Regions from separate parts of the Mesorhizobium sp. M1A.F.Ca.IN.022.06.1.1 genome, predicted to be linked through region 4. Evidence: riboswitches for the same ligand, from Rfam matches in the RefSeq annotation. Region 4 holds a riboswitch; each other region holds the start of a gene.
The links. A riboswitch is a leader RNA that binds a small molecule or an ion and turns the genes downstream of it on or off. The one in region 4 is predicted to bind cobalamin.
Positions count from the first base shown of each region.

Region 1: another riboswitch for cobalamin. It lies ahead of EJ078_RS26135 (DUF1636 family protein); the one in region 4 lies ahead of EJ078_RS02595 (HoxN/HupN/NixA family nickel/cobalt transporter).
Region 2: another riboswitch for cobalamin. It lies ahead of bluB (5,6-dimethylbenzimidazole synthase); the one in region 4 lies ahead of EJ078_RS02595 (HoxN/HupN/NixA family nickel/cobalt transporter).
Region 3: another riboswitch for cobalamin. It lies ahead of EJ078_RS26340 (CbtB domain-containing protein); the one in region 4 lies ahead of EJ078_RS02595 (HoxN/HupN/NixA family nickel/cobalt transporter).

Region 1 covers NZ_CP034455.1:5,498,842-5,503,045, forward strand. Annotated here, with positions in the region: partial or broken gene cobN (cobaltochelatase subunit CobN) at 1-487, opposite strand, end outside; gene cobW (cobalamin biosynthesis protein CobW) at 505-1,542, opposite strand; gene EJ078_RS26135 (DUF1636 family protein) at 1,544-1,972, opposite strand; cobalamin riboswitch at 2,011-2,210, opposite strand; partial or broken gene EJ078_RS26140 (winged helix-turn-helix domain-containing protein) at 2,240-3,479, opposite strand; gene EJ078_RS26145 (NADH-quinone oxidoreductase subunit A) at 3,814-4,179, shown strand; gene EJ078_RS26150 (NADH-quinone oxidoreductase subunit B) at 4,170-4,204, shown strand, end outside.
Region 2 covers NZ_CP034455.1:1,445,240-1,449,443, forward strand. Annotated here, with positions in the region: gene EJ078_RS07185 (exodeoxyribonuclease VII small subunit) at 178-429, opposite strand; gene EJ078_RS07190 (histone deacetylase family protein) at 433-1,359, opposite strand; cobalamin riboswitch at 1,474-1,652, shown strand; gene bluB (5,6-dimethylbenzimidazole synthase) at 1,695-2,426, shown strand; gene EJ078_RS07200 (aminotransferase class V-fold PLP-dependent enzyme) at 2,774-3,955, shown strand; gene EJ078_RS07205 (D-amino-acid transaminase) at 4,147-4,204, shown strand, end outside.
Region 3 covers NZ_CP034455.1:5,542,776-5,546,979, reverse strand. Annotated here, with positions in the region: gene cobO (cob(I)yrinic acid a,c-diamide adenosyltransferase) at 1-145, opposite strand, end outside; gene cobU (bifunctional adenosylcobinamide kinase/adenosylcobinamide-phosphate guanylyltransferase) at 147-668, opposite strand; gene EJ078_RS26345 (CbtA family protein) at 661-1,458, opposite strand; gene EJ078_RS26340 (CbtB domain-containing protein) at 1,474-1,653, opposite strand; cobalamin riboswitch at 1,690-1,888, opposite strand; gene EJ078_RS26335 (gamma-glutamylcyclotransferase) at 1,959-2,645, opposite strand; gene EJ078_RS26330 (aromatic ring-hydroxylating dioxygenase subunit alpha) at 2,787-3,986, shown strand; gene EJ078_RS26325 (MFS transporter) at 3,955-4,204, opposite strand, start outside.
Region 4 covers NZ_CP034455.1:527,410-531,613, forward strand. Annotated here, with positions in the region: gene EJ078_RS02590 (HWE histidine kinase domain-containing protein) at 1-977, shown strand, start outside; gene EJ078_RS02595 (HoxN/HupN/NixA family nickel/cobalt transporter) at 1,511-2,557, opposite strand; cobalamin riboswitch at 2,668-2,859, opposite strand; gene EJ078_RS02600 (DOPA 4,5-dioxygenase family protein) at 2,940-3,347, opposite strand; gene EJ078_RS02605 (hypothetical protein) at 3,592-4,204, opposite strand, start outside.

The DNA of each region.
Region 1 (4,204 bases), 1.3 Mb from region 4:
CGGCGAGCCTTGCCAGTCTTTGCACCAGCGCGCTCATGTTCGCCGGGCCGCCTTCGCGGAAATAGCCGAGCAGGGCGTCGAGTTCGGCGCGCGGCAGGGTCGAGGCTTCGATCAGCCGCTGGTCCTCGTCATGGCTTTCGCCCGGCAGCAGCGCCAGCTTGATGCCGCGCTCGCGTGCGACCGCGGCGAGCTGGTCGGAGCCATAGCGCCACCAGTCGTAGCCGCCCAGGATGCGGACGAGGACCACCTTGGCGTGACGGGCAACGCTGTCGATCCAGAGGTCCACCGACATCGGATGGCGGAGATCGCGAAGTGCTGCCAGCCGCATCGACGGCAGCCGCGCGGCGTCGGCCTTCCACGCAGCGGCGAGGCCGGCGAGATCGCTGTCGGTGAAGGACAGGGCCACGACATCCGCAGGCGTCTGCCTGAGGTCGATCGGCTCGGCGAGATCGTCGAGCGAGGCGGATGTCGTGGTGAGGATGTGCATCGCGGTTCGGTCTTGCCTCAGCCGGCGAGGATACGCTCGATCGCCGGGCGGTTCAGCCCCTTGAGGCCGATGACGACGAGCCGCGATCGGCGGTCGTCGTCCGGCGTCCAGGCGCGGTCGTAATAGTGATTGACGCGCGGGCCGACGGCTTGGAGCAGCAGCCGCATCGGCTTGCCGCCCACCTCGACAAAGCCTTTGACGCGCAGAACGTTTTCCTGCTCGGCGGCGAGAGCGACGCGCTTTGCCAGCTCATCCGGACTGGCGATGGACGGGATATCGAGGACGAAGGAGTCGAAATCGTCATGCTCATGGTCGAGCTCGTCATCGTGATGGGTCTTGCGGTTCTCGACGTCGTCCTCGACGGCGAGGCCAAGACCGAGCAGCACCGACGGGTCGACCTTGCCCTGTGCGGTCGGCACGACCTTGACCGCGCGCGCCACGTGCTCGCCGATAACGGCATTGGCGCGGACTGAGCCCGCCGCGTCCATCAGATCGCTCTTCGACAGGATGATGAGGTCGGCGCAGGCGATCTGGTCCTCGAACACCTCTTCGACCGGATCATCGTGGTCGAGGGAATCGTCGGCGGCGCGCTGCGCCTGCAGGGCGTCCATGTCGGAGGCGACGCGGCCGTCGGCCAGCGCCGGACCGTCGACCACCGCGATGACGCCATCGACCGTGACGCGGCTCTTCACCGTCGGCCACTGGAAGGCCTGGACGAGCGGCTTCGGCAAAGCGAGGCCGGAGGTTTCGATCAGGATGTGGTCGACCTTCGGCGTGCGCGACAGGATCTGGTCGAGCGCCGGCACGAAATCGTCGGCGACGGTGCAGCAGATGCAGCCATTGGCGAGCTCGACGATATTTTCCTCTGGGCAGGTGTCGATGCCGCAGCCTTTCAGGATCTCGCCGTCGATGCCGACATCGCCGAATTCGTTAACGATGATCGCCAGCCGCTTGCCCTTGGCGTTTTCGAGCAGGTTGCGGATCAGCGTGGTCTTGCCGGCGCCGAGAAAGCCGGTGACGACAGTGCAGGGAACACGGGAGAGGGATGCGGTCATGTCAGTCCTTCAGCAGGTCGAGGGGAGGGAGGCGGGCAACCAGGCCGCGCTTGAGGGAATCGGGCCGGCCTCGCCAGGGGATGAGGCCGTCGGTCGAGGTGGCAAAGAGCTTTGCGCCGGTGACGAGGTCGGCGCCGCTGGTCGTTTCCAGGTCACCGAAGACATAGCTCCAGCAGCCGTCGCGCAGCAGCGCCGCGCTCAGGCGGCGTTTGCAATTGCCGAGACACTCGACGGTGCGGATGCGGATTTTCTCGTCCGGCGCGGCGCGGCGCGCGTCTTCGGCAAGGAGGGCGCCGGCGCGCGGATGCGCGTCCGAACCGGTCTCATCGCGGCAGGAGGAGCAGACGATGACGGTCACTTCCGATAGCGCGTCGCGAGGTTCGGACGAAATGTCCGCGGTATTAGCCGGAAAACTGACGTTGCGATCCAAAACCAGGCTCCTTGCCCGGAAAACCCGCCGAGCGATCGGATTCTCATGTCTCAGACGGCAGGTCTCCTGGCTCGCGGGTCGTCGCCTTGCGCCGCCTTCCCGGGAACATCCCAGTGGTTTTCGGCTGAGGCTCGTCGCTCACAGTTGCGGGGACAGCCGCGGATTTGGGTTTTCCCGCACCGCATTCCCTCTTGGCTCCTCCCCTTGCCGGGAGGAGACCGTCTGCGGCGGATTTAGGCTTAGAGGTGCTCGCATGTCAACGCGCGGCTACGACACCGAAATGTCGGCCAACGCCGGCCCAAGGTCGCCGCCCGGCATCACCTCGATGGTTTCCAGGCCGAGCCATGCCTGCATCTGTTTCAACTCATCGAAGAGCTGTGCGGCCGTTTCGGCGGGAGCGCCGGCTTCGGCAAAAGCCGCATGGACGCGCAGCACTCCGGCCGGGCGGTCAGCTCTCAGATCGACCCGGGCAACGATCCGGTCGCCGAGTAGGAAAGGCAGCACGTAGTAGCCGTACTGGCGCTTCTCGGCTGGCGTGTAGATCTCGATGCGGTAGCGGAAGCCGAAGAGCTTCTCGGTGCGCGTGCGTTCGAATACCACCGGATCGAAGGGCGCGAGCAGGGCGCGGGCCTCGATCCGGCGCGGAAAGCGGGCGTCCTTGTGGAGATAGGCGGGCTTGTCCCAGCCTTCGACCTTCACCGGCAGCAGTTCGCCCATCTCGACCAGTTCCTCGATTCTGGCCTTCGTATCGCCAGGCGCCAGGCGGAAATAGTCACGCAGATCGCCATAGGTTGCGATGCCATGGGCGCGGGCGGAAATGCGCAGCAATTGGCGATGCGCGTCCTCGACCGAGGGCACCGGCAGGTCGAGGATGGCCTGCGGCAGAACCCGCTCGGGCAGGTCGTAATAGCGCTCGAATCCTCGCCGGTAGGCGGTGGTGATGCGCCCGGCCCAGAACAGCCATTCGAAAGCGTGCTTGGCCTCGCTCCAGCCCCACCATCCGCCATTGCCCTTGTGGCCTTCGATGTCGGAGGCGGCGATCGGCCCGCGTTCCGCGACTTGCCCGTAGATCTCCTCGATCATCGCCTTGCGCTCGCGGCCCCATTTGGCGAGGCCGAGATACATTTCCTCGCCTTTCTCGGCCCGCTGCATGCGCCAGCGCATCAACGGATAGGTCTCGACGGGCAGGAAGGAAGCCTCATGGGCCAGTATTCGAAGACGGTTCGCTTGCGCGTGACGGCCGCGTTGTCGAGCAGCGCAAGCGGGTAGGGGCCGAGGCGCGAGTAGAGCGGCATATAGTGGGCGCGCACAGCGCGCGGTAGTAGGCCGAGTAGAGCGATATGGCGCGCACCACGGCGCTGACGGAATCGATCTGCAGCAGGCCAGTTCGGGAAAGCACGCGGGCGAGATGGCGACGATCGGGCGTGCCGGCAGGCCGCGCATCGGTAAAACCCTGCGCGCCGAGCGCAATGCGCCTTGCTGCGGCGAGCGAGATCTTTTCTTTCATCCAGCTACCTTGCCCTGATCCTTTGCCGGGGTTTCCAGTCGGTGATTCCGGCCATGCTAGCAGGCAAATGGCGGGAGATATGTCAGGATAGAAAAGTGGAGTAAAACATGAAGGAAATCAAACAGGAGCGGATCGGACCAGTTTCTTCCGATATGGCGTCCAGGGCCGGATTTTGAAGAAGGTTTGACTTGCGTCGCCGAAACCGCTGCGCTAACCCTCGCCGCGTCGCAGCATAGGCCACCTAAAACGGTTCAGCGGGTTAAACTGTCACGCTTCCGCCTTAGAGTCCGTTGCTGTAATCAAAGTGAACTGGCCGCCGAAGGAAAGTCGCCGCATGAGCGCACTCCTAAGTTCGTATCTGCCCATCGTGCTCTTCATCGCAGTGGCGATGGTCGTCGGCCTGGCGCTGATCGTTGCGCCGTTCCTGGTTGCCTACCGCAATCCCGATCCGGAAAAGCTTTCCGCCTATGAATGCGGGTTCAACTCATTCGACGACGCCCGCATGAAGTTCGACATCCGCTTCTACCTGGTGTCGATCCTGTTCATCATCTTCGATCTCGAGGTCGCCTTCCTGTTCCCGTGGGCGGTGTCCTTCTCCAAGCTCGGCATGCTCGGCTTCTGGTCGATGATGGTGTTCCTGGCGGTGCTGACCATCGGCTTTGCCTATGAATGGAAAAAAGGAGCGCTGGAATGGGATTGAACGACAGTTCAGGCACCCTCGTCGC
Region 2 (4,204 bases), 920 kb from region 4:
CCTGCTTTCTGCCCGAACCGGTCTGACATTGTGCACCGAGGTGTGTTGAGATTCAGGTCAGACCGAGCCGAAAATGGCGGGTTCCGAGAACCGGACCGGAGCGTACTTGAAGGACGTGAGCACCGGAACCGCAGAAAGCCGCGTTTGCAGGCGGCCTCACCTGAATATCAATACACCTCACTCGGCGTCGAGCGGCTCCGTTCCAACCGGCTTGCCGTCGCGCGAGAGCCTGATCTTCTCGACCTTGTCCTCGGCGGCCTTGAGCAAGCGGTCGCAATGAGCCTTCAGCGCCTCGCCGCGCTCGTAGATCTTGATCGACTGGTCGAGCGGAACGTCGCCGCGCTCCAGATCATCGACGATCTTCTCCAGCGCGTCGAGCGCCTGTTCGAAGCTCATCGCCTTGACGTCTTGGTTAGCTTCATCAGCCATCATTCATCCCTTCATCAGCCGCCCGACATGGGCGGCGACCGAAAATGCCAATCCTTGCAGATCGTAACCGCCCTCCAGCAGGCTGACGAGCCGGTTGCCGCTGTGGCGCCCGGCGCGCTCCATCAGCTGGCCGGTCGCCCAGTCGAAATCATCCTCGGTCAGGTTGATCGCGGCCAGCGGATCGCGATGGTGCGCATCGAAACCGGCGGAAATGATGATCAGATCCGGCTGGAAGGCGTCGATCGACGGCAGCACGCGCGACAGGAAGGCGTCGCGGAACGTGTCGCTGCCGGTGCTCGGCGCAAGCGGCGCGTTGACGATGTTGCCGGCGCCGGTCTCGCTCTTGGCACCGGTGCCCGGATAAAGCGGCATCTGGTGGGTCGAGCAATAGAGCACCGACGGATCGTCCCAGAAAATGTCCTGCGTGCCGTTGCCGTGATGCACATCCCAATCGACGATGGCGACGCGCTCGGCCAGATGCTTCTCCTGCGCATAACGGGCGGCGATCGCCGCGGTGTTGAACAGGCAAAAGCCCATCGCGGTCGCTTTTTCGGCGTGATGGCCGGGCGGACGCGCGGCAACGAAGACATTGGCGGCACGGCCCTCGAACACATCGTCGACGGCGGCGTTCGCCGCGCCGATCGCCGTCACCGCGGCCTGCCAGCTTTTCGGGCTGGCGCTGGTGTCGGCATCGATCGAGACGATCCCCGTCTCGGGAATCGCAGCGCGGACACGGCCGACGAAATCCTCCGGATGCGCGTAAAGGATAGTCGCCTCGTCGCCTTCCGGCGCCTCGACGCGGTCGAGGGCCGAAAAAGCCTCGTCGTCGAGCACGCGCTCGATGGCGCGCAAACGGTCGGGCCGCTCGGGGTGGCCGGGCGGCGTGAGGTGTTCCAGGAATACCGGATGAGTGTAAAGACGAGTGGTCATGGCGCCTAATCTAGGCACCTGTCGCACGGATAGCCATGTTTCAGCGCCGAATGATTGGGGAAATCGCGCCCAATCGTGTCGCTGGCGGCATTGGCCCGGCTTCGGCTTCGCGATAAGGTCGCGTCGCTGCCTGGTGCCCGCAACGCGGGAGAATCGGGAACACGGTTGAAATCCGTGGCGTGCCCAACGCTGTGAGGGGGACCGCGCCGGCAAACGCCACTGTCCCAGACGGGAAGGCGCCGGATGCGGGTCGATCCCGAGCCAGAAGACCGGCCCGGCAGACATGGTCATCCGCATGGTCAGGCGGAGGACTGCTTATCGCAAGGGGACAAGCGATGCAGGCACGAACAGCCGCCGCCGGCGGCGATGACTTTGACCAATTGGCGCGCGACGCCGTCTACCGGGCCATGTTCACCCGGCGCGACGTGCGCAGCCATTTCCTTGCCGACGATCTCGACGACAGCGTTTTGGCGCGGCTGCTCACCGCGGCACACCACGCGCCGTCGGTCGGCTACATGCAGCCCTGGAACTTCATCATCATCCGGGACGCCACAAGGCGGCGGCAGGTGCGCGACCTGTTTTTGGCCGCGCGCGAACAGGAACTGCCGGCGATCGAGGCGGACCGGCAGGCGCTCTACCGCAAGCTGAAGCTCGAGGGCATCTGCGAAAGCGCGCTCAACCTGTGCATCACCTGCGACCGCCAGCGCTCGAAGAACTCGCCGCTCGGGCGCTGGCACAATCCGGAGATGGACCTCTACAGCACCGTCTGCGCGGTGCAGAATTTCTGGCTCGCGGCGCGGGCGGAAGGCGTCGGGGTCGGCTGGGTGAGCATCATCGAGCCCGAAGCGCTGAAGCGACTGCTGTCGATCCCCGAGCACGTCACGCCGATCGCCTATCTCTGCGTCGGCCGCGTCTCGGAATTCGCTCCAAGGCCCGACCTCGAAGCGCATGGCTGGGGCAAGCGCCTGCCGCTGCCCGAGCTGGTGATGAGCGAGACCTTTTGCGGCGCCGGCGAGGCGCCGCTCAAATCGGCGATCGCTCGTCTCGGAGAACGATTAAAGCCTTAGAACCGCTCGGCGTTCCATAGACCCGCCCCAACCGCAACGCGCCATCGCGCTTCGCGTTTGCGCAATGGCGCATTGGAAATGCCTGACCGTCGTTGCCCGCTCAGAAAACCGGGGATTGTTCGCGCATCGCTCGACAACGTGACGGTTCTTCCTGGCGTGATTGGGCCGGATCTCCGCACTCGCTTCCTCACGGCTAACCCTGTGCCAAGCGATGTCGTTCTCGGGCTTCAACGTCTGGCGAATTCACCGGCGTTCGCAATTAAATTCTGTCTTCTCATGTGAATAGGCAGATTGAGCTGGGCTACGGCGCTTATTGTCGGGCGATAGATGAGACCCGGCGTGTTCCCATGAATTTTTTTGCAATAGATCGGTCCGCCGAACATGAGGACGAAGCGGAATGGGAGCGCATCCGCGCAAAATACCCGCCGCAAGAACCATTCCTCAACTTGAACAACGCCGCGGTCAGTCCCCCACCGACTGTTGTCGAGGAAGCGACGGTTGACGCCTACCGCTTCATCAGTCGCAATCCCGACTACAATATGTGGAGCAAGCTCGACACAGCACTTCCTCATATCAAACGCGAGCTGGCGGAACTGATCGATTGCAGCCCCGGAGAGATCGCGCTGAACCGGAATTCGTCGGAGGGTCTTTCGACAGCGATCTTCGGAATACCGCTGACTAAGGGCGATCAAGTGCTGATCTCGCCTTGGGACTACCCCAGCGTTCGTGCGGGCTGGCTGCAGCGGCAACAGCGCGAGGGCATCGAGGTTGTAAACTGCACCTTCGACCTCATGGACAGCGACGACGACATCATCGAATCCTATGTTCAGGCGATGACCCCGCGTACCCGCGTCCTGCAGCTGACCCACATGTACCACTGGAACGGGCGTGTCCTGCCGGTGAACCGGCTCTGCGAAATCGCGCGGGAGCGCGACATCATGACTGTCGTCGACGGTGCCCAGACTTTTGCTCAGATGCCGGTCAGCTTCCGCGAACTCGATTGCGATTTTTTTGTCACCAGCCTGCACAAGTGGCTCGGTGCTCCTATCGGCAACGGGATGCTGGTCGTCAGCGAACGCCGGATCGATACCACCTGGCCATTGCTTGCACCTTTCGACCAGCCCGCGGTGCACATAGACAGGTTCGACCATTGGAATCTCGGCACCTACAATTCCGCTGTCCAGGCAGGAATCGCGCCCGCAATTCAATTCCACAAGGCGATCGGCGCGGAACGGATGCATGCGCGACTGCGCGAACTCACCCGATATTGGGTAGGTCTCGTCCAGGACATTCCCGGTTTCAGGCTCCATACGCCGACCGACACGGACAGCCTCGCTGCGATAAGTCTGTTTTCGATCGACAGCATCGACATGCAAGAACTCGAGCGCGACCTTCGCGAGAAACACCAGGTCCACGTGAAATACCGCAAGGTCGAGCACGTCGAGGGTTTGCGGGTTTCGCCACACATTTACATGCTTAAGCGCGATCTTGATGCCTTTGTCGCCGCGCTGCGAAGCGCTGTGGAGTGAACCGACGAATTTTCTCTGGCTGTGCCCGACCTTAGCCGTCTGCTGTCTGGCGAATAGCGTTTTCGCAGTCGAGGGGTGCAGGATGGCAGCGCCGCTATTTGCGCTTAAAGCTGCCCAGGCCTGCACCCTGACAAGAGTTCAATAGTTTCGCTCAAGGCGGTGAGCGTGGTCTGCATTTTTGAGGTCGATCAATGCGCCAAGTCTACGTGAGTGGATCCTATCTACCGGAAAGCGAGGCCCGTATCTCGG
Region 3 (4,204 bases), 1.3 Mb from region 4:
CCGGCCCCGTATTGACGATCAGCAGTCCCTTCTCGATCGTCTTGCCGGCCACCTCGGCATCCTGCACCGCCTTGCGCTTGGCCATCTTGGCTCGATGGCGTTCGGCATCCTTGTCGTCGATGATCGTGTCTTTGATCTCGCCCATGTCACTTCACCTTGAGCGGCAGCCCCGCCACCATCATCAGCACGCTGTCGGCGACAGCCGCGACCTGCTGATTGAGCCGCCCGGCGGCGTCGCGGAACCGGCGCGCCAGCGCATTGTCCGGCACGATGCCGAGCCCGACTTCGTTAGACACCACAAACCACGGTCCGCGCGGCTGCGAAAGCACATCCGAGAGCCGCCGGCACTCGGCCTCGATATCGTGGTCCGCCAGCATATGATTGCTCAGCCACAATGTCAGGCAATCGATAAGCACCGGCTGGTGATCGGGCAAGGCGTCGAGCGCGCCGACCAGGTCGAGCGGCGCATCGACGGTGACCCAGCCTTTGCCGCGGCGCGAGCGATGCAGCGCGATGCGCTCGCGCATCTCCTCGTCATAGGCCTGCGCGGTGGCGATATAGGCCCAAGGCGACGGGCTTGCCGCCACCAGGCACTCGGCATGCGCGCTCTTGCCGGAGCGCGCACCGCCGATGATGAAGGTCAGATGGCCGTCCGCGCGATCAGGCAAAGCTGTCGCGCAGGCTGGTCGATGTACCGGTGATGCGCCCGCGCACCACACCGACGGCCGCACCGAGCACCAGCCAGAAGACCAGATCGGTGAGGGTCACCGCCACCACGAACTGATGGTGCAGCCCCTCGGGAATCGCCGTCTCGAAGCTGACGGGCTGCGGCGCGCCGACTACGTGCGGAGCGACGATCAGCACGACCGCCAGAATTGCCAAGGGCAGCGACTTGCGAAAGGCGATCAATCCAAGGCCGACCGCGGTTGCGGCCACCGTCGAAATCCACCAGATCTGGCGCGGCAGAAGTTCCGCCGCCGGCATGGCCGGCAGTTCCGGCGGCAGGCCGAGGCCGGGCGCGAGCGTGAAAACCGCAAAACCGGCAAGGCCCCAGAACACGCCCTGGCGCCAGCTGCCGATGCCACCGGCGAATTCCGACACCGCGACCAGGATCAGTGCGAAGCCGATGCCGGTGACGATGTTTGCGACAACGTTGAAGGCGAAGCGCTCGAAGCCGTCGGCCGGAGCCCAGCCCTCGTCCTCGGTCGGAGCCGCCGCTTCCGTCGACGCAGGAGCGGCGCTGCTCATCGCATTGCCCGCCGGTTCGGCCGAGCTCATGGCAGTGCCAGTTCCAGTGTTGGCGGCATGGTCGTGGTGATGACCGCCGCCCGCCTTTTCATAGACTTCCGCTTTGAGGATCAGCGGCACTGTCGCATAGGCCTGCATGCAGGCAAGCGCGATGCCCGCCACGAGCCCTGCGATCGCCGCGACGAACACGACGTTGCGAAACAGATTCATGATATCGGGCCTTCGTCAGTGGCAGGGAAAAGCCATCGAGTGACGATAGTCGTGGGCAGCGTTGTGGATCGCATCGATGTGCGAGAAGCCGACGAAACCGACGACGAAAATGCCGAGCAGCGCGGCGAGAGCCAGCTGCATGATGCGCGACTGCGAGGAGACGGAGGCGCCGAGGGCGACGGAAGCGGTATTCATGTCTTGTCCTTTCGCCCTCCACCCGAGGGCATCGAAGTCAACTTTCCTGTCGCCGGCAGGTCTCCTGGCTCGCGGATTCGCACCCTTCCCCACCTTCCCGAGGACAAACCTCAGTGGTCTATGGAGAGGACTACCGCACACAGTTGCGGGGGCAGCCACGGCTTAGGGCAAAGACTCCACCCTCACCGCATTCCCTCTTGGCTCCAAAAACGGAACCGACGACGCCAGCGACTATAGGCAGAATCGTCGCGACCGGCAAACCAAATTCCGTCACGCCGCAGCGTGATTGCGGCACCGGTTTCGGACTAAGATCCGGCGATCCGCTCGGCGACGAGCTTCTGCAATCGCCACAAATGGCGGTCGTGAATACCGCGCTGTTCGAGGTTCTTCACCGTGTTGTAGAGATAGTCGGCGCCTGAACCCCAGTGGCCGCACGAGGTCGCCAGCCTTTCGACCACCTCGTCTTCGTTGAGTGGGCCGGCATAGGTCGTGCCTTTGCGATTGATGACGAAGGCAAGCGCTCTCAACGGCCCCTTGTCGGTTGCGAGTTGCAGCAGGCGCGGCCGGTAGCTGGTCGGCTTCAGCGTCATCTCGCGGCGAAAAAGCCTGTCCAGCGCCTGCCGGCGGTCACCACCGTTCAGGCGGAAAGCAACGCCCTTGCATTGGCCGCCACGATCCAGCGCCATCATCAGGCCGGGGCTTTGCTTGGTGCCGCGCCAGCGCGTCATCTTCATGCAGAAGGAGCGATGCCAGCCGCGAGCCACGGCGACGCGCTCCTCAAAATGCTCGATTTCCGGTTTCCAGATCAGCGAGCCGTAGCCGAACAGCCAGAGAGGCTCGGTTGCAGGTAGCTCGGCCTCGAATGCATCCAGCATGGCTTCATAGTCGCTGTCCACGAGATGCTCGGCATCCGGGTCGGGCCCCGGGTCATCGACCGCGCGAAAACAGCGGGCGACCAGTTCCACGGTCAGCGACATCGTTCTTGCAGGCATACTTTGCAATCCTGGGCAGCCGGCGAAACCGCAGGCGATTACGAAGTGACCTTAAGGGCAGCACCCGGAAGCGACAATGGCCGCGCAATTGACAACGGTCCTGCCCGGGTGTCGGCTGTCATCAGCCAAGGGGAGCCGCTCATGCAGCCAAATCCTAGCGAACACAGCCGCTACAATGGCCTCACCAGCCTCGAGCCGACGTTGCCTGCAAGCGCCTATCGGGAAGCCGACGCTTACCGGCTCGATCTCGAAGCGATCTGGTATCGGAGCTGGCTCATGGTTTGCCGCGAAGCCGATCTCGCGGAACCTCTTGCCTTTCGAACCGCGCGTATCGGCTCGCAGGAGGTCGTCGTGCTGCGCGACGAGGCCGGGAGCTTGCGCGCCTTCCACAACACCTGCCGGCATCGCGGCTCGCAGCTCTGCCTGGAAAGCGAAGGGCGGCTGAAGGCAAGGCTGCTCACCTGCCCCTACCACGCCTGGTCCTATTCGCTGCGCGGCGATCTCGTCCGTGTCCCATCGAAATCGCTGCCCGAAGGCTTCGACAAGGAAAATTATCCGCTCTACCGGGTGGCGCTGTCAGTGTGGCGCGGCTTCGTCTTCATCAATCTCGCAGAGGATCCCGATGGCTCGGGGGAAGCCTCCTTCGACTCCGCCTCCCGCGATCTTTCGAACTGGCCGCTGGAGACGCTCGTCCCCGGGCACCGGCTCACCAAGGTGATGAACTGCAACTGGAAAATCTTCTGGGAGAACTTCAACGAATGCCTGCATTGCCCGGGCGTGCACAAGGACCTGTCGCGGCTGGTGCCGATCTATGGGCGCGGCCTGATGGCGAGGCATGACGATCCGGAATGGGCGCGCTATGCGGATAATGATGCTCCGGAGTTTTCCGGCGGCCTACGCGCCGGCGCCGAGACCTGGTCGCGCGACGGACGCGTCCATGGGCCGGTCTTTGCCGGGCTGACGCCGGCCGAGCGAGCCGCCGGCCAGACCTACGCTACCTCGCTGCCCTCGATGTTCGTCGTCGGCCATGTCGACTATGTCCGCACGGTGCGTCTCGCCCCGCTCGGGCCGGAGCAGACGGAACTCACCGCCGAATGGCTGTTCGCGCCCGATGCCCTGGCACAAACCGATATCGACAACATCGTCGCCTTCGGCGCGCAGGTGCTGGAGGAGGACGCCGCGATCTGCGAGATCAACCAGAAGGGCATGCACTCGATCCGCCACCAGGCCGGCGTGCTGATGCCCGAGGAGTACGATTTGCGCCGCTTCCACGAGTGGGTGCGTGGGCGCCATGCCGCGTTGCAGCCGGTCAAAACGACTTCGGCAGATAGCGCCAGGTGAAGAAGCCACAGAAGGCGGCCAACAGGCCGAGCGTGACGAACACCGAGCCGAGACCGAAGAAGGAGAGCACCACCGAATAGACCAGCGGCGGCGTCAGCTCGGAGAAATCGAGATAGGTTCGGTAGACAGCCGCCATCTGCGCTCGTTCATAGGAACGCACTGAGCGCATGAAGGCTGTCGAGCCCAGCGCGTCGAGCGCAATGGTGAACAAGGCGCCG
Region 4 (4,204 bases):
GCTCCGACGTGGTTTACCGGATGAGCCCGGACTGGCAGGAAATGCATGAGCTGGACGGCCGCGGCTTCCTGTCGAGCGCCCAGGGGCCGGCGATCCGCTGGCGCGACGAATACCTGTTCCCGGAAGACCAGGCGAGCATCCAGGCGGCGATCGAGCGCGCCATCATGGAGCGCGGCGTGTTCGAGCTCGAGCACAGGGTGCGGCGCGCCGACGGGTCCGCCGGCTGGACCACCTCACGGGCAATCCCGATCGTCGATGACACTGGCAGCATCCTGGAATGGTTCGGCATGGCGGCCGACATCACCGAAAAACGGGCGAGCGAACAGCAGATCCAGCTTCTGATGCGCGAGGTGAACCACCGCGTCAAAAACCAGTACGCCGTGATCCTTTCCATGATCCGCGAGACGAGCAAGCGCGCGACCGACCCGCGCGCGTTCGAACACCAGATCCGCGAACGCATCATGGCGCTGTCGCGCTCGCACGACCTTTTGGTGCTGAACGACTGGCGCGGCGCAGGCATGGCCGACCTTGTGCGGGAACATCTGCGGCCGTTCGGACACGAAGAGCGAATCTCGCCTTGCGGGCCGGACGTGACGTTGCGGCTGAACGCGGTGCAGAACATCGGCATGGCGCTGCATGAGCTGGGCACCAACGCGACGAAATACGGCGCCCTGGCCGGCGACGCCGGAACCGTGCGAATGGACTGGCGGGTAGCCCCGGCCCCCGAAGGCAGCGATTTCGAGCTGGTCTGGGAGGAACATTTTTCCGAACCTGCCGCGGCCGCCGATGCCGAGCCGCACAAAGGCTTCGGCAGCGTCGTTCTCCAGCGCGTCGTCCCCACCAGCCTCTCCGGCAGCGCCTCCATGGAACGGCTGCCCGGCCTCGTTCGCTGGACGCTCTCGGCGCCGCTCGCCAACGTGGTCGTCGCCGGCGGGGCGGAGCTCGACCCCGATGAGCAGATCGCCGGGCTGACGTGAGGCCGGTTGCATCCTGGGAGACCGAACAGGGCGGCTCGCCGCCACGTCGGAAGCTCGCTGGCGCCGCCGAGCCCTCGCCGTAGCGCCGTACGCCGAATGGCTTGCGCTGCTCCCATTTTTGCTTTCCCCTTCCCCGCTTTTTTAGAACAGAAAAGCGCCAGCTTTTCTGTTCTGGACTCTGGATATTTGGACTGGATACTGGCTTATGGATTATGGGACTTATCCCAGGCCTTAACCCCTGGCTTATCCAAGCGCAGAATTCCGTCACACTTCCAAAGGCTTGGGCTACGGGTCCTCAGCATGCCTTTGAAGCGCGTGCGCACGGGCCGGCTATCTCCTGTTGCTGTCTGGCCAACAGTGAACAAAATAGGAACAAAAATGTCAAGGCGAGCACCGCTGACGGGGCGGCGATCGACCTTTGCCGTCATCGGCTTCCCGATGCCGAGGCATTCAAGGAGGCAGGCTGGCAGCCCGCCGGCGTCTGATGGCAGAGAGATGCGGCTGGTCTGCTGCAGCCAGCCGCAGCCGGCGGTTTATGAATTCTTTGCTGCGGATGCGCTCTCCACATCATCCAGCCCCTTGGCCTTGTAGACGAGGTAGGAGATCGCCCAGGCGGCGATGAAGATGCCGATAATGGCGAAGCCCAGATTGTTGAAATTGTCGTTGAGCGTGCCGACGCCGTTCCAGAAGCCGCCCGACAGACCGAGCTTGTCACCGATCAGGCCGAGCGCCTCGATGCCGCCGATCAGTACTGCGACAAGGACCGACACCAGGGTGATCGTCATGTTGTAGTACAGTTTGCGGATCGGCTTGACGAAGGCCCACTCATAGGCGCCGAGCATCATCACACCATCGGTCGTGTCGACCAGTGACATACCGGCCGCGAAAAGCACCGGGAAGACCAGAATGGCTTCGAACGGCACGCCCTTGGCCGCTTGTGCCGCGGACACGCCGAACATGGCGACTTCGGTCGCGGTGTCGAAGCCAAGGCCGAAGAGGAAACCAAGTGGGAACATGTGCCAGCTCTGCGACACCAGCCGGAACATCGGGCGGAAGACGCGGGCCAGGAAGCCGCGATTGTTGAGCAGCAGGTCCAGGTCCTCCTCGACAAACGCCTCACCGGCCCGCACCCGCCGATAGCTTCTGTAGATCGAGAACAAGATGACGATGTTCATCGCCGCGATGGCGAGCAGGAAGAGTGCGGAAACGCCGGTACTGATCGTGCCGCCAATCTCCTGAAAGCTCTGGAAGCGGCCGAGCAGGGACGTTGCCGCCGCGATAGCCGCAGCGACGATGACGACGATCGTCGAATGGCCGAGTGCGAAAAAGAAGCCGACGGAGACCGGCCGTTTGCCGTTCTGCATCAGCTTGCGCGTGACATTGTCGATGGCCGCTATGTGGTCGGCATCGACGGCATGGCGCAAGCCGAGGCCATAAATGACGAGAGCGACGCCAAGCAATGTCGGCTTGTCGTGGAAGGCGACGAAAGCCCACAGCCACGCCCCGACGTTGAGAATGGCGAGCGCCCCGTAGATTGTAATCAGCCTGGCCTTCAGGTCCGGCGCGGTTTTGTTCAGCATTTTCGATAGTTGGGTCAGCATGGTTCTGCCTTTGACGTTGCCTGTCATCGCAGGGAACTCGCCCCGCCCTCCGGCCAGGCGCGCACACCGGATCACCCCGTCCGATGTTCTGCTTTGACGTCCATGATGGCAGGTCTCCTGGCTCGCGGATTCCCGCCGCTTTCGCCTTCCCGGCCCATGCAGCCAGTGGCATCGTGAAACCGGCATGCCGCTTACAGTTGCGGGGGCAGCCACGGCTTTGGATTTCTCCGCACCGCGTTCCCTTTTGATCCCCGAAGGGAACCATCAGCGCGAATTCGCCACACCGCGATTGGTCAGTCAATCGACAACTCCGCCGGCCAGCCGCCTCTCACGCCATCGTGACGAGATCGCCGCGCCCCCCTCACACCCCCAGCGTCGGCTCGGTATTCACCTCCAGCGCCTCTTCCGCCTCGTCCTCTTCGCCAAGCACGTCGCCCTTCACCGGCAGCGCCTGGCCGATCCAAATCGGGTCGATAAGGTGGTCGCGCTTGGGGTTGGTGGTGTTGGGATGGATGAGGATGCTCAGGCCGCCATGGTTCAGCATCAGCCAGGGAACCAGCGTGGCAAAGATCTCGGTGGCGAAGGAGACCTGGTACATGGCTTGCTGGTGCGGGCCGACCGGCTCGTCGCGCCAATTGCCCAGGCGCACGCGGAAACGCTCTGCGATGCGATCGCGAAGCCATTCGGCGTGCTGCCGCTCGGCCTCCCCGCCGTAGTAGATATGGGCGTGATAGCTCGCGATCTCGGCGATCGGCCTGACTTCGTTCATCGCGATGCTCCCCTTCGATGATTTTTTTGCGCCCGGCGGAACTCTAGCCGAAGCGCGGGCGCCTTGTCTGCAGCCGGCCGAGGTCCGCGCCTACGGTCGGCAGGGTTATCGGATATGGCGCTCCCCCGCTCCGTCTCGGCTGCGCCGAGCCACCTCTCCCGTCCACCTTGTGGGGGCGAGGAATTGCCAAACCGCCGAGGTTGCAACCGGCAGGAAGGATGGCAACGGCCGTTCTGCCTTTGCCCTAAATCACCGCGGTGACCGCGCCCTTCGCATTTAGGCGACAGCCGACTTTCGCCTGCCTCACTTCGATGCCGCCTCGCCCGTCATAGTCTATGCGCACCTCGATCGGCGCGTTGAGCCCGCTTCGGCGTTGACGCAAGGGGCCGGCGCTGACCGTGTAAACACGCACGGCGCCGAGGGGCTTGGCGGCCGCCGCGATCGCGGCGCGACAGGCGCGCACTACGGCGGCCGGCGTGCCGGGTATCGCCTTCGGAGGTGACAGCGGCGCGATGCGATAGCCTTTGGTGACCCGCCGGAGGTCGCCGCCGGCGGATCTGGAGGGCCTCAGCACTGGAGGCAGCACAATGGTCTGCGTCGCGCTTTTGGCCAAAGCAGGGGCTGTCGGCACCGCGGCCGGGTTCTGCGCAGAGGCAGCCGATCCGCTGACGGCGGAAGGATCGTCGCCCGCGGCGGCGCCGCCCACGCTTGTCGACACGCCTGTGCTGGTGCTGCCCAGATTGCCGCCGGCATTGACGCCGAGCGATCCGCCGCCGGTCGATGCGCCGACGTTTGCGCCGCCGACACCGTCGGCACTGGCGCCCACGCCCGCCGACACGCCTTGCGAACCGGCGCCC